DNA from 4 places in the Sporosarcina sp. P7 genome. Region 4 is predicted to be linked to each of the others. Evidence: riboswitches for the same ligand, from Rfam matches in the RefSeq annotation. Region 4 holds a riboswitch; each other region holds the start of a gene.
The links. Region 4 has a riboswitch for cobalamin ahead of CSV60_RS08400 (hypothetical protein). Riboswitches for the same ligand answer to the same signal wherever they lie in the genome.
Positions count from the first base shown of each region.

Region 1: it holds a riboswitch for cobalamin, as region 4 does, so the genes downstream of both, CSV60_RS14920 (ABC transporter substrate-binding protein) here and CSV60_RS08400 (hypothetical protein) in region 4, are expected to answer to the same signal.
Region 2: it holds a riboswitch for cobalamin, as region 4 does, so the genes downstream of both, CSV60_RS05365 (ribonucleotide reductase N-terminal alpha domain-containing protein) here and CSV60_RS08400 (hypothetical protein) in region 4, are expected to answer to the same signal.
Region 3: it holds a riboswitch for cobalamin, as region 4 does, so the genes downstream of both, CSV60_RS12510 (S-layer homology domain-containing protein) here and CSV60_RS08400 (hypothetical protein) in region 4, are expected to answer to the same signal.

Region 1 covers NZ_PDZF01000022.1:4,645-10,136, reverse strand. The annotation lists gene CSV60_RS14925 (FecCD family ABC transporter permease) at 1-752, opposite strand, end outside; gene CSV60_RS14920 (ABC transporter substrate-binding protein) at 745-1,731, opposite strand; cobalamin riboswitch at 1,871-1,998, opposite strand; gene argS (arginine--tRNA ligase) at 2,334-4,001, opposite strand; gene CSV60_RS14910 (YwiB family protein) at 3,998-4,414, opposite strand; gene CSV60_RS14905 (transglycosylase domain-containing protein) at 4,573-5,492, shown strand, end outside.
Region 2 covers NZ_PDZF01000003.1:217,302-222,793, reverse strand. The annotation lists gene CSV60_RS05385 (ribonucleotide-diphosphate reductase subunit beta) at 1-255, opposite strand, end outside; gene CSV60_RS05380 (flavodoxin) at 234-671, opposite strand; partial or broken gene CSV60_RS05375 (ribonucleoside-diphosphate reductase subunit alpha) at 659-1,573, opposite strand; gene CSV60_RS05370 (GIY-YIG nuclease family protein) at 1,802-2,527, opposite strand; partial or broken gene CSV60_RS05365 (ribonucleotide reductase N-terminal alpha domain-containing protein) at 2,673-3,980, opposite strand; cobalamin riboswitch at 4,141-4,315, opposite strand; gene CSV60_RS05360 (alanine/glycine:cation symporter family protein) at 4,608-5,492, opposite strand, start outside.
Region 3 covers NZ_PDZF01000013.1:28,224-33,715, forward strand. The annotation lists gene CSV60_RS12500 (hypothetical protein) at 1-386, opposite strand, end outside; gene CSV60_RS12505 (S-layer homology domain-containing protein) at 625-1,839, opposite strand; gene CSV60_RS12510 (S-layer homology domain-containing protein) at 2,115-2,405, opposite strand; cobalamin riboswitch at 2,456-2,637, opposite strand; gene CSV60_RS12515 (S-layer homology domain-containing protein) at 2,853-3,863, opposite strand; gene CSV60_RS12520 (S-layer homology domain-containing protein) at 4,312-5,492, opposite strand, start outside.
Region 4 covers NZ_PDZF01000007.1:28,287-33,778, reverse strand. The annotation lists gene CSV60_RS08415 (hypothetical protein) at 250-687, shown strand; gene CSV60_RS08410 (DUF1646 family protein) at 717-1,733, opposite strand; gene CSV60_RS08405 (hypothetical protein) at 1,833-2,093, shown strand; cobalamin riboswitch at 2,310-2,449, shown strand; gene CSV60_RS08400 (hypothetical protein) at 2,649-2,921, shown strand; gene CSV60_RS08395 (energy-coupling factor transporter transmembrane component T) at 2,939-3,808, shown strand; gene CSV60_RS08390 (ABC transporter ATP-binding protein) at 3,781-5,412, shown strand; gene CSV60_RS08385 (AAA family ATPase) at 5,416-5,492, shown strand, end outside.

The DNA of each region.
Region 1 (5,492 bases), on a different contig from region 4:
CCAGACACGGCAACAGCGGAACCAGTTAATACCGATCCCCCTAGCAAAATCATCAATTTACGTTGTTTGACATTGACTCCAAGATGATGCGCGCGTTCTTCACCGAATAATAAAGCATTCAATTCACGGCGATTAAGCCACAGCATACATGTACCGATGAAGAAAAATGGCAGGACCATCAGAATATAATTCCAGCCGCGCATCGATACGCTACCAAGGAGCCAACCGACGATCTGACGAAGTTCTTCTTGCGTTAACGCGATCATCAGCGACAGCACGGAACCGAGAAAAGAACCAAAAATAATTCCTGTTAAAATGATCGTCTCCATTTTCATCGATCGGTCTACCATTCGAGCAAAGCCAATCACTAAAAACATCGTGATTGCTGCACCCATCATACTAAATACAGGTAAGGTGAACGCGCCAAGAACCGGTAGCGATATACCAAAAAAGAGTGTAATCACGGCGCCGACAGAGGCACCGGATGACACTCCGAGGGTGTAAGGATCAGCTAATGGATTTTTCAAAAGCCCTTGGAACGCGGCTCCTGATATAGCCAGTGAGGCACCGACAATTCCTGCCAGCAACACACGCGGCATACGGATCTTCCACAAAATATTACTTGCGGTCGCGTCCGCTTGATTCCATAGCGTCTCTATTGGTATTTTCACTGTACCGATCGATACGCCGAGCCAAATTGCCACAAGGAGTGTGGCAATCGACACGACATAGGCGAGCGCAGTTTTATTCACCGAATACCTCAGGATAGACTGCTTTCGCAAACAATTCTAATCCGTCAGCTAAACGCGGACCTGTACGGCTTGTAATATCTTCATCCAGTTGAATGACTCGATCTTCTTTGATCGCAGTAACCGCATCAAACCCGTCACGCGTCTTAATATTTTCTACAACGTTTGGAACATAGCTATACATTGCCAAAATTACATCCGGATTTTCATCTACAATCGTTTCAGGACTAATCATAATCCAACCTTCTTCTGTCACGATGTTTTCAGCATTGATCATATCCAAAAACTGTTGTGGGAAAGTTCCTTTTCCTGGCGTATAAATTTCAGGCGCATCGGAGTTTTCAATGAACACGCGCTTCTTGTCCGTGATGTCCGCTGCTTTCTTTTCGATATCAGCGACTTTCGTTTTCATATCTTCAACGATTTGATTCGCTTCCGCATTTTTGTCCATAACTTTACCAATCTGTTCAATCGTTTCATATGTCTCTTCAAATGTTCCTGCATTCTGTATAACAATCACAGGGATGCCTGCGTCGCGAATCTGATTCAATCCTTCTTCATTCGAACCCATCATCATTTCATTTGCGAACACTGCTTCCGGTTGCAATGAAATCACTTTTTCTATGTTGACCGTAAAGTCTCCTACTGTATCAAGCTCCGTTACTTCTTCAGGATAATCATCGTTTTCTGTTACTGCAATGACTTTATCCCCTGCACCAATTCCGTATAAAATTTCCGTGTTGCTTGGAAGTAATGAAATGACAGTTTCCGGCGCTTTTTCAAATGTAACTTCTTCGCCAATCGCATCTGTCAGGGTGTATGGATAACTCGTTGTATCCGTTGATGCTTGTTCTGTTTTCGTTTCTTTGCCAGCTTGATTTTCATCTGCTGGTGTTTCTTCTTTTGCACTATCGCTTCCACATGCTGCGAGTAGTAGTACCGCGAGCATAGCTGTCAGCAGTAGTTGTAAAAACTTCTTCATGTGTGTTCCTCCTTTAATATGTGTGTGGCATTACGCAAGTCGCAGACATGAAAAAACCTTCGATCATTCGAAGGATTAGGTGGGATGAAATCAGGACGCGACTTCTTCCAGTACACCTATCCTCGTAGGTTGCTGCGGAACTTCATTTTCTAAAAAGGCAGGGTGACCTGGCTTGTGCATAGCACGTACAGTGGCGGGACCGCATCGGATTTGAACCGATTTCACTTTTCATCTCTAGTATTGAGAACCTTTTAGAAGATATGTAATTATGCTTTATTATAGCGGTAATAGTGAGGGTTGTACAGGGCGGTGCTGATCTTTCAAAAGTCATCCCACTTCCTACCTGTTCTTGTGGTGGTAGGTTGAACCGCGCTAAAACTGGAATAGACCGCGCATTTCGTGTTTAACACCGCGCAATTACTCTATGTAACCGCGCCAATCGTTGAGTGATCCGCGCTATTATGATGTGTAACCGCGCCAAACTGCTTGAAGATCGCGCTATTGGGATATTTCGTTGGATTTGATGAAACTTTGAAAGGCAGTACTTCCAAAGACATAAAAAAGCCAAGCAGTAAATAATCTGCTTGGCCGTTTTCGAGATATTACATTCTTTCCGGTGCTTCAACGCCAACTAATTTCAATGCGTTCGCAATCGTCGTTTTAGTTGCTGTGATCAAAGCCAAACGTGCCTCGGACAGGTCTTTATTTTCCGGGTCGAGCACTTTATTCGCATTGTAGAAACTATGGAATGTAGCTGCTAGTTCTTGAATATATGTCGTCACGCGGTGCGGTGCGCGCATGCGAGCTGAGTCGCTGATAAGTTTCGGGAAATCTCCGAGCTTCTTCAGTAGCTCCAATTCTTTCTCATCTTGCAATAGCGTGACGTTTTTCGTTGACGCTTCCACGTTCTGTTCTTTTGCCTGACGTAGGATTGAACAGATACGTGCGTGCGCGTATTGTGCGTAGTAGACAGGGTTTTCATTGGATTTGGATACTGCCAAATCTAAATCGAAGTCCATTTGTGCATCGCCTGAGCGCATCGCAAAGAAATACCGTACAGCGTCTAATCCGACTTCTTCTACGAGTTCACGCAATGTGACCGCTTTTCCTGTGCGCTTGCTCATTTTGAATTTTTCTCCGTCTTTATAGAGCTGAACCATTTGCGCCACTTCTACTTCGAGCGTATCGCGGTCATAACCTAGCGCCTGGATTGCTGCTTTCATACGTGGAATATATCCGTGGTGGTCTGCTCCCCAAATATTGATTAGTTTATCAAATCCACGACTTAGCTTGTCTTGGTGATAGGCAATGTCCGGTGTTAAGTACGTGAATGATCCGTCTTGTTTGATTAATACACGGTCTTTATCGTCACCAAATGTAGTGGAGCGGAACCAAGTCGCGCCGTCTTCTTCATAGACATGGCCATTTTCACGAAGTTTTTGGAGTGCGATTTCGATCTTGCCGTTGTTATATAGGGATGTTTCCGAGAACCAGTTATCGAAATGCACGCGGAAGTCCGTTAAGTCTTTCTTTAGTTTATCTAATTCGATATTCAAGCCGTGTTCACGGAAAAATGCAAGTCGCTCTTCTTCTGGAACATGGACATACTTGTCTCCATATTGTTCAACGAGACCTTTTGCGATGGCGATGATATCTGCACCACGGTAGCCGTCTTCTGGCATTTCTTTTTCTAATCCAAGTGCTTCGAAATAACGAACGTCAATCGATAACGCTAAGTTATTTATTTGATTACCCGCATCATTGATGTAGTATTCCCGCGCTACGTCATAGCCTGCTTTGTCAAGAATATTACATAATGAATCACCAAGTGATGCCCCGCGTGCGTGTCCTAAGTGCAAGTCGCCTGTTGGGTTCGCTGAAACGAATTCAACTTGGATCTTCTGTTGCTGTCCGCTGTCGGAACGTCCGTAGTCTGCTCCTTGGTCCAGGACAGATTTCACGATATCTCCGAGACTGTCTGTTTTCAAGCGGATATTGAGGAAACCGGGTCCAGCAATTTCAATGGAGTCGATTGCCGTGTTTGTCGTATCAAGATGCTCCAAGATACTTTCCGCGATTGCACGTGGTGGCTTTTTCGCTAGTTTTGTCAACTGCATTGCGATATTCGCTGCATAATCGCCGTTCTCTTTACTTCTTGGTGATTCCAGTTTAATTTCCGGAATATCCGCACCTTCAACTAGTTGTGCTTTCTCAATCGCTTCGTGCAACGCTTCTTTAATTTCATGTTGAATCTGCTCTACTGCATTCATTGTGTTACCTCCGAGTAGGTTATTGTCAAATGGTATTTCCCTAATAAACTTTCATCTGAATGTAAGTCGTACGCTACGGTAAAACGTCCAGGTACCCACTCCAGTTGATTGGTATAAACGGCTAAATCCATAACGGCAGGACCATTACCGTACGTGCCAAAACGGACATCGTCTTGTCTGAACGGTAAGCGCATCTGCACGCCGCCTTTACGCATGATGAAGGCATCTTCGGCATGTAGCTTCACGGTCGTTCGGACTGCTGGCATTCCTTCTGTCCGTTCTTCAAACAATAAGTAGGCCTGCCCTTTTTTCTCAATGATCTCTCCAGTCGCCTGCATCGTATGCGTTTCCGCTTGCTGGTCTGGATGTTGAATAACGGAACGGAGCTGAACTTTCAATTTTGGCGCTTCCATTCGTTCACCGCCTTAAGTAAATAGATTCACTCATTATACACTTCTTCTGGTACCAGTTTCAATGTTACACGTCTAAACTTTTCCTACAGTCCGTTTAATCCGTCCATTACCGTCCCATACTGTCAAAAGATACTGAATGGAACGGGATGTGATGAGTAATGAAACGTACCGACTATATAAAATCCACCAATCGTAAAAAAATGAAAATGGTTGTGTTTTCCCTGTCGATCACGTCGATAGCCGCGATCGTGACGGTCTTAATCGCCCTTCGAATATATGCTCAAGTACTTGGTGCCCCATCATTAAGCGTACCGAAGGCTTCATTGTTCCTCGATCATAGCGGGCATCAGATCGGGGATCACTTTTCGCAACATAGACGTTACTGGATGAAGCTGTCCGATATATCCCCTTTTCTTACAGATGCTTTCGTGGCAACTGAAGATAAACAATTTTATTCGCATAATGGATTTGATTATAAACGGATTGCGGGTGCAGTTCTGAAGGACGTCAAAACGATGAGTAAGGCACAAGGCGCGAGTACGATTACCATGCAATATGCGCGGAATCTGTATTTGACGCACGAAAAGTCTTGGACACGGAAACTGCATGAGGCATTGTTTGCTTATCGACTCGAAGTTTTCTATGACAAGGATACGATTTTGGAAGGTTATTTAAATACCGTCTACTTCGGTCATGGAATGTACGGGGTCGAAGCGGCGAGCCGATTTTATTTCTCAAAAGCGGCGAAAGAGCTGACATTGGAAGAAGCGGCTACGATTGCGGCGATCGCAAAAGGCCCTTCTATTTATTCACCTCTTGATAATCCCGAGAATTCACGCAACCGCCAACTGCTCGTGCTCGAGCAAATGGAGCAGTACGATTATATTTCAGCCGAGCAAAAGGAACGCGCGGTAGATGAGAGGATCGTACTGAAGACGGAGAGTTGGAAAGATATGAAGCAAGTGGCACCGTACTTTTTGGATGCTGCGTGGCAAGAGGCAGAAGACATCCTCGCATCAAAAGGACGTGTACCTGCAGAAGGCGGCTGGCAAATTCGAACGACGTTGAATCAACAGCA
Region 2 (5,492 bases), on a different contig from region 4:
AGCCAGTAGGCCGATAATTTTTAGGAATGCGGATTGTTCTTCTTGCGTCAGGCTCGAGAACTGCTTGACGTCTTGCGTCATGTCAACTTCATTCGCTGTCCAGAACAGGGAACGGATTCGCTGACGTAATGTATAGAAATGGGGATGCGCGAGGTCGTTCCAGTTTAGAATGCCGCTTGCTTCCCCACCGAAAATAGCTGTTGCCTTGTTCGGGTTTGCAGGATTTAATACTTTTACTCTTGTAAGTGTCGCCAATGTTCGAGCACTCCTTTCGTCCAATTCGTAACGGTTTTTTCTTGTATGCCGCGTGGGCTTTGCTCAATCTTTAATGGTTCAAAAGGTGAATGATAGAATTTCGCCAGCTTGTCTGCGGCTTTGCAAAATAATTCATCACCGCCAAACTGGGTATCCCCTGTTCCAAAGACATAGACGAGCTCGGGTTTATAGCCGATGTCCGCCACGAAATCTTTGACTTCATCCGGTGTTGCACCTTTTTCCCATGTGAATGAACCGATACAAAACGCGTCGTATTTTTTAATATCAGGGAGGACACCGATGCCGATACGATGAGTATCGACTTCGACGCCTTCACTTTGGAGACTTTCTGTAATCAATTCCGCTACTTCCTGCGTGTTGCCGCTCCAGGAAGCATAGGCGATTAAGAATGACACCACTCACACTCCTCAATTTCCGCTGCAGTTGAACGCATATAGTACGTGGTTTTCATGCCCGATTTCCATGCCTGCAAGTGCAAATCCAAAATCACAGATGCGCGGATCGAGTTCGGTACATAAATATTGAATGAAATCGACTGATCGATATGCTGCTGACGAGCGGCGTTTTGCTTGATCGACCAACGCTGGTCGACGATGTAAGCTGAACGACGGTAGATGTCATACGTGTTGTGATTCAAATCCGGTGCAATGACCGGTAATTTATAGTCTTTCTTCTCTTCATGGTAAAACGGCTTGAATACTGGGTCGATTGACGCTGTTGAGCCTGCGATAACCGATGTCGAACTGTTCGGTGCGACTGCCATTAAATAGCCGTTACGCATACCGTTCATTGCCACATCCATGCGCAGTTCACGCCATTTATTTGAATCGTATTCGCGTTGCTCAAAGTATTCACCCGTTTGCCAGTCCGATCCATCAAATAATGGATACGCGCCTTTTTCTATTGATAATTCCATTGAGGCTTTAATTGTCAAATACGCAATATTTTCATATAGCTTGTCTGCGAAATCCACCGCTTCGTCCGATTCCCACTGAATGTTTTTCAACGCGAGTAAATGGTGCCAGCCGAATGTGCCGAGTCCAATTCCACGATAGCGTGCATTGGTGCGTTGCGCTTGTACAACTGGGATTTGGTTCTGATCGATGACGTTGTCGAGCATACGCACTTGAATTTTGATCAAACGGTCTAGCACGTCTGCCGTTACTGCTCTTCCAAGGTTAATCGATGACAGGTTACATACGACGAAATCACCTGGCTTTGTGCGTGTGACGACCATATCGTCTTCTAGTGTTACGGATTCATGTGTACTTGCTGACATATTTTGCAGTATTTCAGTCCTCTTCTTCAATTAAGCTCGCAAAGCTTAATCCGCAATTAATTGCTGCTGCATGTCACCATGCAGAGGAGACTATATCATCATCCCCAGCACGACCTGGTAGGATGCTCCGCTTTTCCCTTTATGAATTATCCCTGTTTTTCATCAGGGCCTCGCTTGAGGGGTACTCTACTCGCTTCTTCACTAGTGCTATTTCAACTAGCTATGCTTTCGATAGTCGTTAGGCATTTACTCAACTATAATATGATGGTCTGGAAAGTTACGGGAATACATACGGTTTCTCATAGCATGTGTAGAAATGCCATGAGCTAATGCCGCCTTTGCAATACTTTCATATACCACGTCATGGACTTGGCATTTATAAGCAGCATGTTTGTTGGTTGGTCTTAGTGATTTCGGGACAATTCTCTTACAGCTAGGAAAGTTATCACAGTCTAATCTATACGAAATTGTTGTACAATTAAGGGAAAGTGCAACAGATGCTGCAGTTATTGATGAATATTCAATTCCATCTATTATGATTGCTTTTGAGTTCTTCTTTTTGACTGCTTCAATCATCCTTTTGGTTTTTGGTTTCCCGTACTGATGATTTGAAGCGCCTGTCATTTGTTTCACTCTTAAACTGCGGATATGCTCTTTGTTTGGGTTTGTTGTAAAACAATCTCCGCCAATAGATGTCATTTTAATATTATAATATTCCTTTGATTCTACAGCATTTCGTTTAGAAATATAATATTCCTCAAGTTGATTCAACTCTATATCTGAGTATGCCTCAACCAGAATTACCCTGCTAAACTTTTCCTTACCATACTTTTTAAAAGCCCTTTTCAAATAAAGACCTGAACCCAAATATGTTTCCCAATTATTTATCCGACCGTAAATACATTTTCCAATGTATTTCATATTATTAACTGTATTTGTAGTCTCGTAAACAAAACCAAATGGCTTTTCCACAAATATCATCTCCTATAGAACAAATGTTCTTTATTTGATGATACTACAAAAGTTGAGATTTAGCACGGGATTGTCTTACTAAATAAGAGTTCCCCCGTTTAACGGAGTTTTCGACAGCCATTACTGACTGAAGGTGCTATTGTTAACACAAATTACTAGAATATATAATACCTTCATGCTTATTCGGATTCATGCGGTTTACTTCGTCGCGATAGAACATAAATGGTGTTCCTGTCTCGAGCTGGCTACGCAGAATACGTTTCATGATTTCAATCGCTGAAACCGTCTCTCGTGATAAATCTTCATTACGGACGCATTCTTCATACTTCTCGCGGAATGTTCCTTGTCCTTTTGTTTCATCATAGAAGTCTTCCAATGAATAGCCCATTTTCGTGCGGACTTCATGTGGATCGAATAAATGCCAGTCTTCACGGGACTCGACTTTCTCCATGAACAAGTCTGGCAAGCAAACGCCTGTGAAAATGTCATGTGCACGTAAACGGTCATCGCCGTTATTGAGCTTGAGATCAAGGAATGTGAAGATATCTTGATGCCATACGTCGAGATAAACGGCTACGGCACCTTGACGTTGACCGAGTTGATCGACACTGACTGCCGTATTGTTCAGCTGTTTGATCCATGGAAGAACACCGCTTGACGCGCCTTCGAAACCGCGAATCGATGCACCACGAGAACGAACTTTCCCCATATAGACGCCGATGCCGCCACCAAATTTCGACAAGTTTGCGATATCGGTGTTGCTGTTGTAGATCCCTTGTAAGGAATCATCCACTGTATCGATAAAGCAACTGGATAGCTGACCGTGCATCTTGCCTGCATTCGATAATGTAGGTGTCGCTACTGTCATGTATAAATTGCTCATCGCCCAGTATGCTTCGCCAACTTTATGAATGCGGTCTACTGTTTCGTCTTGCATTAGTGTCATCGCGATGATCAACCAGCGCTCTTGCGGCAGCTCCACTGGCTGTTTCTTAAAGTTTACGGTTACGTATCGGTCTACCAATGTTTTCAAACCGATATATGTGAATAATAGATCACGGGAAGGATCGAGTAGCTTACCGATTTCCTGAAGCTCATCTCGGCTGTACTTCTCTGTCAGAACAGGTGTATATAAACCTTGTTCCACCAAGCGTTCTACATTTTTCGCAAAGTCGGTATAAGCATCCGCCCCACGCAATGCTTGTTGCTTTGCATAGACGTCGAATAAATAAATTCGTGCCGCTACAAACGTCCAATACGTATTTGCTTCATCAATACGGCTTAAAGACTCCAGCACCATCGCGTTCGTCCATTCAGTTGCCGTGCTAGCCGGGTGGCGCTCCTGGAATTTCTCACTCGCTTCGATTAACGGCTCCATTTGTTTCTTGCCGAATTCTTCTTGTAAGTTTTCCAACACTTGATTAAGTCCCTTAGTTTCTTGAATAATAGCCATGATATCCGCTCCCTTTAGTTAATTAATTCGGTTATGTACTAAATAAAAAAAACTCCCAATAAAATCGGGAGTCGTCAATTGACGCTTAGTAGATCGCGGAAAGTTTTAGGCAGACTGAAATAAGACTGCTTTGTGCTTTCACTCTCCAACCCCGAAGAATGTTTTGCTGAGATGACTGGCAGGTCTACTGGCTGGCACATCGTTCTTCCATCTTTCCTTCCCGCCGAAGCAGTGGTTTTATAAGATAGTCGTCCGTGCCCTCAGTTGCGGGGGCAGCTCCGTTAGTGGCGGATTCCCTTTTAAACGTGGTGGGTACCAATTCATCTATTTGCTGTCACACACTATATATAGTGTGTTGATTCATATATAACCCTAACATGTTGTGTTCAAACATGCAAAACAAAAATCGAACCGAAGTTCAGAATCCTTCTTCTGAACTACGATTCGATTTTTGTTATTCAGTATTTTATAGTATATCAAACTTTTTCCTTCTTGACTAAATGGTTTGTGTGAATGCTTTAAACTTAGAAGTGTGTGGAGAAGGGATTTCCGCTACAATCCTAATTTATACATGGTAATAAGTTAAAGATTAAAAATCATATCCCTCACATCCACAAACCACCTCTATTACAAACGATCTTCTGCTTTTTCTGCTGTTTCTTCCCAACATTCCGCGCCTTTTAATTCAGGGATGCTGGCTGATTTGAAGACAGGATTTCTGCCGGCTTTACGTTGTTTAGTGAAGTCGTCCAGTACTTTAAAGGCAATTTTACCAAGTAGTAGAATGACGATTAAGTTAATGATGGCCATTAGTCCCATAAATAGGTCGGCCATATCCCATACAACTTGTACTTTTGCGATTGCACCGAAGTATACCATGACCAGTACGAGAACTTGATAGATTCGTTTCCATACGATGTTGGCATGAATGAATTCAATATTTGTTTCGCCATAATAATAGTTACCGATGATAGAACTGAAGGCGAAGAACATGATAGCACCGGCAATGAAGTACGGTGCCCATGCGCCTACTTGTACAGCCATGGAGTTTTGTGTCAAGATGATACCGTTTGTTTCACCTGTTTGATACAATCCGCCAAGCAAAATGATGAATGCGGTCGCAGAACAGATGATGATGGTATCGAAAAACACACCTAGACTTTGTACCAATCCTTGTTTTGCCGGATGCGATACGTTCGCTGTAGCAGCCGCGTTTGGCACACTACCCATACCTGCTTCATTGGAGAAGAGACCGCGACGTACACCTTGCATCATGGCCATCCCGATTCCGCCACCCATGACTTCTTTAATTCCGAAAGCATGCTCGAATATCAATACCATAATGCCTGGAACTTCAGAAATATTCATAATCACGATATATAATGCTACCAAAATATAGAAGGTCGCCATGATGGGTACGATGGTTTGTGTTACTTTTACAATCCGTTTGACACCACCGAAGACGATAATCCCTGTTAATAGCATTAAGCCAACCCCGACACTCCAGTTCGG
Region 3 (5,492 bases), on a different contig from region 4:
ACACCGTCTACTTGACTGGTAGATGATTGGTTTTTATCAGTAGCAGATGTGCCTCCTCCTGTAGTGCTAGAGGTTGTTATTTTATCACCTGTTGAAATGGATGTTGAACCGCCTGCTGTTTGCTGACTATCTGGGTTTTTACCGCCATTATCAGACTTACTATCCGATGTTTGTTCATTATTCTTCTCGTCGTTTTGTTCTTCGCCGTCAAGAACAAGTTTGCTTCCATTAGGCAATGTAATGTCATATGGATTTTCTATAATTTCATCTACTTCTTCATCAGCAACTTCATACTCTTTGAATTGGAATAGATACAAAATATAGCTACTACCTATAACGATAACTGCTAATGCCGTTAGTAAGAATATCTTAAGTTTTTTATTCATATTACTCTCCTTTGTTCTTTACTTATGTATAGTTTACCAGTTTACCAACTCTTCTGCCTAATATAATATGGAAATTAAAAGTGAGCTACCACTATGAGTCTGAGTTTTCGACTTTTAGTGGTAGCTCTTTCAACTTTGTCAAATCTATTAAATACACATAACCTCATATTATCGATAGTGCGTACATCTTTTCACAAAATACATATAGAAACGGAAATTCTCTCCGCTCAGTTACTGATCAAATTCCAAATACGAATGAATATGTGCTGTTAAAAGGTGTGCCATCGATTGTGCCTACTACGTTCACTGAAACGGTTTTACCTCGTAAAGCACTTAGATTTGTCGTGCTACTAGCGCCTACTTTTGCCAATGCTTTATCAACTACGGTCTCGAAGTCTTGATTATTATCAATGTTTGTTTGGCTAATGACAACACTTTGATTATCAATAACTAAGGATACGGTAACTGAATTGAGTGTGGTATTTGTCTTAAATGCATTGAAAATCGGTTTTGCTACACTTTTAAAATCATTGACTGTAGTCGTTGGTTGTTTAATATCTACAGTAAATGTGTTACCTGACAATGAAACTGCGACAGCATCAGTTGAATTATTGCCTTGTGCTAATGCAGTCCCGATTTTACTATTTAACATTTGGTTACCATCTACCACTACCGGAGGATTTGGCGTTGGATTACCCGGTTGTTCTGTAGGTGGTGTTGTAGGTGGTGTTGTAGGTGGTGTCGTAGGTGGTGTCGGATCCGGTTTTTCTGGTTGCTCAGGCACTTCTGGTTTTTCTACTTTTAACGCTGTTTCTGTACGAACTACGAATGTCGCCATTTGACCTCTTGTCACCAATCCATTAGGTGAGAAAGTAGTCGGTGTGGTACCCGTTGTAATATTAAGTGCTAGTAATGCAGCTACATAACCCGCGTATGCATCTTTTGGTTTCACATCTTTGAAACGATTAGCAGCTAATGGCTCTTCTTTCAAATCAAAACCTAAAGTTAGAATTTTAGCCATTTGAGAGCGTGTCAAATTATTGTTCGGTTTGAATGTTTTAACACCTTTCTCTTCATATCCCTTGATATATCCAGCATTAGCTAATGCTGCGATAGGACCATAATACGGCGTGCCTTTTTTAACATCCTTAAATCCAGGATCTTTCACATTCACTGTGTCCAAGTCTAGTACATGTGCTAGAATCTTAGCGGATTGTGCACGTGTTACAGAAGCATTTGGACGGTATGTACCATCATCGTACCCTTTCACTACACCACGCCCTGCCAATTCCAACACAGGTTTATAGTAGTGCACTGCCGGATTCGTTACATCTTTGAAGCTAATTGCTGCATTTGTTTCTGCTGGAACAGCCGCAACGAATGCCCCAGTTGCTACTGTTGTTGCTAAAGCCGCTTTAAATAATTTGTGTGAAGCCATTGAAGTCTTTTTCAATAAATTTACCCCCCGAGTAATTAGTTAGTTCAAGACTAGTTTACCATATCCCTACATGAATGTATTACCAATTATTATTTTATTTTGATTTAAAGTTAAAGTAAGTTAGAGAAAGAGGCATTAAATAGTTCTGAAGCCTTTTCTTATTAGTTGTTTTTTCTATTTCCGCTAGCTTTATTAATCTTTATATACTGAATAGAATTATGACAGATTAAATACCCCCTTCTCCTATAATGTCAGGTTGAAGGGGGTATTAAGTAACTGTGCTATTTGATTCATTTTACCTCCGAAAATTCTATTATCATTTTCGCTGCATGAGTTCCCGTTGTGGAAATCCCCTGCATATAATGACCATTTTCTCCTGTTGCCATTTCTAAATAATATAACATGCCGATTGCTTTTTGTGATTCCCCGTCGTATTTCTTAATGTCTGGAAACGGCACTTTCGTTTCCCCATTATATTTTGTGCCGTTTTGAATTTCATACGCATGATAAAACATTAAAGCCATTTGAGCACGTGTCACTTTAGCTGCTGGCATGAACTTACCATCTTTCCCTTTGACCAAACCATGATGCTAAGCAGCTTCCATTTCCGCAATCGTTTTATCTGCATAATTTACTGTATTTCTAATTGGCAAGTCTCCTGACTTATGGGTAATCGTTTCTTCCTTCCTAGTTTTCCAACCAGTGGCTATATAGAAGTCGCTTCCCATATACAGTGGCCGAACCGTTCAGGATTCTCACCTGATTCCTTTTCATCTCTGTGATAAACAGAGAACCAATATATTATTATTTAGTTAACACTATCGTTGTTATCAATCTGGCAGTATGCAATAGCACGAAACATTATATTACTTGAATGTACATATAAATTCGACTGTTTCTTTTGATGATGCATGATAGTCAGCGAATTGCATTAAACCAATATCTTTGAATAAAGGCAATAGATTTAGTTAATCATCCTCTATAAAAAGCACCCGCCAAGTTCATATCAACAGGTGCTTGCCATCTATTTACGTAATCGATTCTACTACAAATTCTTCATCATCTTCAATAGGTGACGGGGGAGCTATGTTCACGGTGATGATTAAATCTTTCGCTCTGTTCCCCGCTTCATCTATCGCGCTATACGTAATTGTATAAGTGCCACTGTTAGATGTATTGAGCTCCTTAATAATATTTCCTGCATCATCCGTAATGACAGTCTGAAGCGCAATCTGTTTACCTGAATAGTCAGTTGCCTGAACTACTGGAAGTGTAAATTGCGCCCCATTTTTCACGTGCAACTGCTTCTCGCCTTTGTATTGCCAAACAGGAGATTTATCAGTTGGTTGCTGTGGCTTGTTCTGTTCAGGTTCTACTGGAACAGAAGCTGTTTTATATAAAAAGGATGCGAATTGTCCGCGTGTTGTGGTATTTTTCGGATTAAATGATAAAACAACAGGATTGGTAATATCAAAAAAGTCGAGCACATCAATAAATGGTTGTGCTTCTAATTTCGCCTTCCCCAAATCTTTTACATCTCTTGTAAATGTCTGCTTCGCAACAAATCCTACAAGATCCGTTTTGTGAATGGCATTATACGCACGAACTAGAACAATCGCCATATTTTCACGAGTTATTTCTCCAGACGGATTAAGTGATCCATTAGACTGGCCATTGAAAACGCCCTGATCTTTTACTAACGCTGCATATTTCAGTAGTTCGTCATTAGCGATTTGTTTACTATCAGTGAATCGAGGCTTCGTTCGATAATCTTCTGGAATATCGTACCCCAAAGACACAAGCCATTTGCCCATCATTTTCACTACGTCAGAACGTGTCAATGTTTTATTCGGCTTAAATGTCCCATCCGTATATCCTGTAATGACCTCTTGTTGAACGAGGGCAGTAATAGCGACCTCATGTGAACTATTTTTAGTATCGAGAAATCCTTTAGCACTTGTAGTAATCGGTGCGGCGATTAGAACGATTATAGCCACCAATGCGATGAATAGTTGGTAGTGTTTGGAACGTATGGACATGTTGTTGTTTCCTCCTTTGTAATACCGAATAGGCTTTATGATGTTATTATAGCAGTGATTACTAGCATGTCGGCATTCTTTAAATAGATTACTACTATTGCATATTAGTAGAGCGCGCATTCATGGGAAGATTAACATTGTTCATTTTCTTCTTTCTTTTAAGTAGCAAACGTATAGTTTACTTTGTTGGCTATAGAAGCACAGTTATTACTGTATTATAAGTCAACCGTCCGATTCTTGATTCCGTAGATTCCTTTTTCGGCTCTTCACACAGCCAACAGGTTACAAGTTTCTTTTACGTTTAGTGTATAAGTACAGTAAGGAGCATTCTCAGATTAGAAAAAAACCCCGTAGAGATTTCTCTCTACAGGATCTTGTTTCTTCAGTTACTAGACTATATTATTATCAGAATAATGTATGAATTGTGCAATGCACAGGTATCATTACTTTAGTTTACAGAAATAACTGGCGCACTTGCTCCATCAGTATTAGCATCGTCTAAAGTAATTGTGTTTGTAGATGCTGCAGACGTTGCTGCAAAGCGTGAATCGTTTGCTTTTATAGCATTAACTAAATCTGTAGCAGTGTTAAAAGTTTTGTTAGCAGGAACTGCTGCTCCACTTACAACTTTTGTATAAGTAATATTATTTACTGTAACTTTGTCACCAGTAATTAATGTTGGATATAGAGTGAATTTATACTGACCAGCTTGAGCAGGTATTCCTGTGACGCCATTATCTAAAGTTGTTGATGTTGGCGTGATTACAGCACCCGTAAGTGAATCTGTACCCGCTGCAGCAATAACAATATCCTTCAAATCAATTGACTTACCATTAAATGTAACTACGCCAGCTACACCTAATGTGTCTAATGCTGTGTCAATAGCAGATGAGTTTGTTGGAGATGTGTTTGGTAATAATACACTTACAACACCTGCATTATAAGTAACTGATAATGTATTTGCAGGGTTTTGTGCAAAGTTAAATTTCAAACCATTGAAATCAGCAGCTGAATTGGCAGCTAGAACGGAAATATCTAAAGTTGTTCCGTCAATAGTAACAGTTGGCGCTACTGCATTTACACCCGTTACAAGTTCAGTATTTGGAGTCACTGTATTTAATTTACTCACTTTCTGACCTGCTTTAACAGGTAGTGCAGTTACTAAAGCATTTCCTGAACCATCAGTGAAACCGATTTGATCAGCATTTGTTGTAATTGTTTCTGCGGTTGCAGTTGCTTCTGTTACTGCAGAAGTTAAAGTATACTTAACTGTCTTTCCAGATACAGTCGGTGAACCAGCTAACGTAAATCCTCCAGAAATATTAAAATCAGAAGTTGCTAGAGTACTAGCGTCTACATCTTTATCAAATGTAAATGTAATTGTATCTACTAGACCTGCTGCATCTGCTACTTCATCAGTAACCGTTGCCGAAACTAACTTACCTTCAGCAGCGCTTGGTGCAGATGTAATAGTTTCTATTTCAAGTGTATACGTGTTATCAGCATTCTTAGTAGCTGTAACTTTTACAATATCGCCTGCTGACAAAGCAGAATTCACTTTAGATTCAAAAGCAGCTTCATCTATAACAACGCCATTCTCATTCTTGAATGATGCAGTAGAGTAAGTGA
Region 4 (5,492 bases):
AACTACAAGAACGCAAGAATGCAATCCTTCAATCAATCGCAGAGAGACTAGATAAGCAGAAATAAAAAGAACCATTTTCAAATCAAATTCTGCATTTCTCGGATGTAGCGGATCGACATCAGATGTACATTTTAAGCTCATTGAAGAAAAGAAAGAACGTATTTTTTGAAGGCGAAATAAGAGAATCAAATGAGGATTGAATATAACTAACAATAGGATATTCAATAAAATAGATAAGGAGAGGATCTCGTGCTTCGAAAACTATTTTATATTCCGTTTTTGGCAGTCATATTGGTAGGTTGCCAGACAGCAGATAAGAATACTACATCGAATACCCCACGAGAGGCACTGGAGCAGCTTCATGCAGAGGAAGGTTTTGCGGAAGTGGTGAAAGTGTATCGTACGTTGGAAGTCGATAATAATAAAGTAATCAATGTCTATAAAGGGATACTGGACGGCACGGAAGAAATATTTATTGCCAAGTTGAACAAAGAGAAAGATGACACGTGGACGGTAACGGATGCGATTGGCATCGGCATGCCTTCCGAGAAGAACTTAGGTGAAAGTGTCAAAACTTCTTCGTTTGAAGCGGGTTTTACAAAGAAAAATAACGCACCAAGTCCCAATACTAAATTGGTTCAGACGGATGATAAAAAGTATCGGGTATGGGTGAAAGTACTCGAGTAAAATGAAAAGACCGCCTGCGCGGTCTTTTTTCATTGTCTGCCAAGTAAAATCACGAAATAGACAACCATCACAAGTAATCCAAGGGGTACACCGACCCGCGCCCACTCCCCACTGCGGATATTGAGTTTACCTGCCGCAATGATATTCGGGATATTTCCGGGAATCAACATCCCGCCACTAATTAGCAAGCCGAGTAGTAGCGCTTGGATCGTTGATGCGTCCATCGCGGGACTGATTTCTGCAGCAGCAAGCGTCGCGTTGTCGAGTACAGCTGAAATCATATTGATCCAGTAAAGCGTCAATGGCTGAAGATCGAGTAAGTAAAGGGTGATCAATGGCTCAAATCCTGCACCGAGCAGTGTCAATGCCAAAACAAATATATACACTTTTACGCCGCGTCCGAAAATACTTATGTACGACTCTGCCGCTTGTCCGGAAGAACGGTACCGCGAGCGGTTGCGTGGGCGAATCAGGAAGAATGCGAGCAGTCCAAAGACGAAGACACCGGCTATAATATCGGTTCCAAGCAAGTTCATTAAATAATAAAAATCTTCATCCAGTTTATTCGTCGCAATCGTCGATAGTGGCTCGCCGATTGGTGTCAGCACCGCACCCATGCCGATTGCGTAACACGCCAAGATCACAAAACGAATTTCTGAACGTCTGTCCATTTGCAAGACGGATGCGATCGCCACGAGGACTAACGCTGCAATAATGGCCGTGATAACACTAGAAATCAATCCCAATCCCATAATAATCAGCGCCAAGAATAATCTGAATGGAATAATTCGGCTACCTGCTACTACCGCTTTCTCAAATGGATGTCGTATCCAGCGAAAGACTATTCCCGCCGCAAGAACGGCGAGCGTAATATGCAATGGATCGCGTAACGCCTTATTCCACAACTCCCACTGCAACACCCCACTAACAAATGCCGCAGCACACCCCATAACGAATAAAAACAGCTCCAAATTACGTTCAATACGAGGGACCGTAAACGGCAGCAATAACACCAAACCTAAAATAATGAGCAAACCAGTGACCATAGGTATCTCCTTTCATCAATCTTTCTTCTACACTGTATGCAAAAAGCCGATTCATCTTGCATAGAGTCTGAATAGAATAGATAAAGAGGGGGACACGCATTGGAAGTTTCAGATATTGTACTGATCCCTGTTATTATTGGGTTAACGGAAATTTTAAAGATGTATGGTCTGCCGAAAAAATTGATTCCGATCTTTTCCTTACTTTTAGGCATCGGTAGCGGGATCTTCTACTTGTTTCCAAATGATTGGAAGTCTGGGATACTGGGCGGAATTATTATGGGGTTGTCCGCGAGCGGATTGTATTCGAGTGGGAAGACGATTGTAAAGAAGCCACCGTGTGATGAGGAAGATGAGAAGTGATAGGCGCATTTTTATAGGCAGTATAAAGACCCCCGTGTGTTGTGAGTTGACATGGAAGGGTCTTTTATTTGGATTCTACTAAATTAGGCATAAAGATGATAAAGGACGTGATGAAATTCTTTCATATACAAAGTACATAATAACTAGACAGTGACACATTGACTCTCAGTACACCGTCTATTGATTTTCCCCCGCAAAAACTATATGCTAGTTAATAGTCACCTAGAGTGTTTTGGTTCTTTGTCCCGTAAACAAAGAATAAATAGAAATCAGGTGAGAATCCTGAGCGGTCCGGCCACTGTAATGGGGGAAATATGCCCCTAAGTCAGGAGCCTTGCCAAAGTATGTAAGCATGACACCTTCATGGTCCCCATCTCATTCAGGAGGTGGGGACTTTTTGATTTCAAAACTACACTGCCACTGAAAAAACTGCTCCGTCTATTTCAATGAAAAAGTAGAGGCTTCCACGCTAAAACTAGCTGGCGGACCGATCCACTATACGTCGTCACTGTAAATCATTTAGACGATTCTCTCATTCCCCAGGAAATGATCGTGATGCCACATGGCAAACGACTGAATGACTTTACAGACGGGATCACATTGATTGAAGGTATGAACGACTTTCAATTCCAAGATTGCTGCAGGTTTGGTCATCGTAGTAATCAGAAGGATGAAAAAAAGAAGGCGTCAAAGAGATTAGAGCGATATAATGAAGAAAGATATAGTAGCCGTAGCGTTAGTCAATATGAACCGCAGGGCGGTGATGAAGTGGAATTTCATTACACATGTGATGTAGGTAGAGAATTAGACAGCTATATACGAAAATAAAGAAAGTAGGAAACTAGATGAGCGCATTCTCAAACTTTCACCCACTATTGCTACTTGTCTACGTTACAGTCGTTTTAGTCACGATGTTCAGCTCGTTTCATCCGATCATCGTGGCGCTGGCCATGATCGGGGGCATTCTGTATTTTCTCATGCTGCACGGAGTCCGGACAGCAACTAAAGACTTGATCTATTACTCTTTTGTTTTTCTACTAATTGCCGTAGCGTATCCAGCAACTGTACATAACGGTTTCACTCCGTTATTTTTCCTCCATGAACACGCGGTAACGCTGGAAGCTGTGACGAAAGGACTCGTCATTGCGGGAGCCGTAGTTGCAACCAGTTTCTGGACGAAAAGTTATTTCGAGATTTTCACGACGAACACACTATTTGCCGTACTGACGAAAGTGTCCGCTAGCCCCAGAATTCTCGTTTCCATGCTGTGGCGATTCATTCCGTTATTCAAAATAAAATGGCGTGAAAACCAAATGGCACAACGCGGAATCGGCTATTACAATGTAGGGAGCAGAGTGGAAAAATTCCGTCGCGCGTTCGCATTGTGGCGGCAGACGCTCGTTCAGACAGCGGAGTTTGTCATTGTGAAGCCAGATGTCATGAAGGCGCGAGGGTATGGTATCGCGAAAGAGAGAACGCGGTATAAGACGAGGCGATTCACAAAACGGGACGGAATATTGACGGCTGGACTCGTTCTGTTTCTTCTTTACTACATTGGATACTTCACACAGCACCAGACGCAGTATTATCCAGAAATCAGTGAACAGACACTAGGTGCAGAGCATTACGTCATCATCGGCTTGCTCATGTTATTACCGTTTATCTATGAAGCGAAGGAGAGGGTCAAATGGCGATACTTACAGTCGAAAATCTGAACTTCCAGTATGAAGAACAGCATGTGTTGCGAGACGTGAGCTTTTCGATTAAGCGTGGAGAATTCATAACGCTATTCGGTCCTACCGGTTCAGGAAAGTCCACGTTATTGAAAATGATGAAACGGGAAATGCGGCCGAACGGTAAACTTAGCGGCACGGTGTATGTGAACGGCGAAAAAATCGATGAACTACCTGCGTCAACTACAGCGACAGCTATTGGCTATATAATGCAAAATCCAGAGGAACAAATAGTCATGGAGAAAGTGTGGCAAGAGTTGGCGTTTGGTCTTGAGAATATGGGCGTGTCGACGGTAGACATGCAACAAAAAATCGCTGAAGTCGCCAGTTTCTTCGGTATTCACAACTGGTTGCATGAAAGTATCAGTGACCTATCAGGTGGACAGAAACAACTCGTTAATCTAGCGGCGGTGCTTGCAATGGAGCCGGATATTTTATTACTCGATGAACCGACGTCCCAACTTGATCCCATTGCGGCTTCTAAGTTTCTGACGCTACTTGAGAAAATCAATCGTGAACTTGGCATGACAATTTTAATTGTCGAGCATCGGTTAGAAGAGTTATTACCCGTGTGCGATCGAGTGTGGTTCATGGAAAACGGCTCCCTTCTTTATGACACAACACCGAAAGCAATCGGCAACTCCTTGCTAGAACATCCAATGCTCGACGCACTCACGACAGCGATGCGTGTCTACTATAAGCTCGGCTTCCGTGATGAGACGCCGATTACGGTGCGTGAAGGGATGGATTTCATTCGGCACTATCCACCGGCAATTTTACCGACGGATCCGATGAGAAAAAAGCATCCACCACTCATTACAGTGAAAGATCTGTATTTCCGTTACAATCGAAAAAGTGATAATCTACTCGCGGATATGACGTTTACGGTACATCGAGGCGAAATCTTCACGATTGTCGGTGGCAATGGAGTCGGTAAGTCTTCGTTACTAAGGTTACTCGCCGGACTGCATAAGCCGTATGCAGGTAAAGTATGGATAGACGACGTCGCACCAAGCAAGTGGAAGGGGAATATCGTCTTATTACCGCAAAACGCACAAGCATTATTCATGTACACAACGGTGAAAGAAGAGTTAATCCATGCGGTTCCTGTGCAAAAAATGCCGAAAGAACAGAGAGAAACGACGGTATCGAGTATGATGAAACAGTTACATATTGAACATCTTTCCGAAAGAAATCCATTTGACTTAAGTGGCGGAGAACAGCAGAAGGCCGCGCTTGCAAAATTATTGCTGCTTAAACCGGATATATTATTGCTGGATGAGCCAACTAAAGGAATGGACGTCATGTCGAAAAAAGAAGTGACGGAGTTGATTCGAACGCTTCAAAAACAGAATATCACGACGATTATCGTGACGCATGATATTGAATTTGCAGCAGAAGTATCTACACGTGTTGGCATGTTGTTCGATCAATCACTTATCGCGATCAATTATCCGAAAACCTTTTTCACGTCCAACCGCTTTTACACAACCGCCGCTAGCAAAATCGCACGCGGATTATTCCCATATGCCATCACAGCCGAAGACATCGTAGACGCTGTGAACTTGAACAACAGGAGGAACTAAACAATGAGCAATCCATCAACACACGTACTCAATGAAATGAAAAAAGTAATGAACGGTAAAGACGACGTCATCCAAAACGT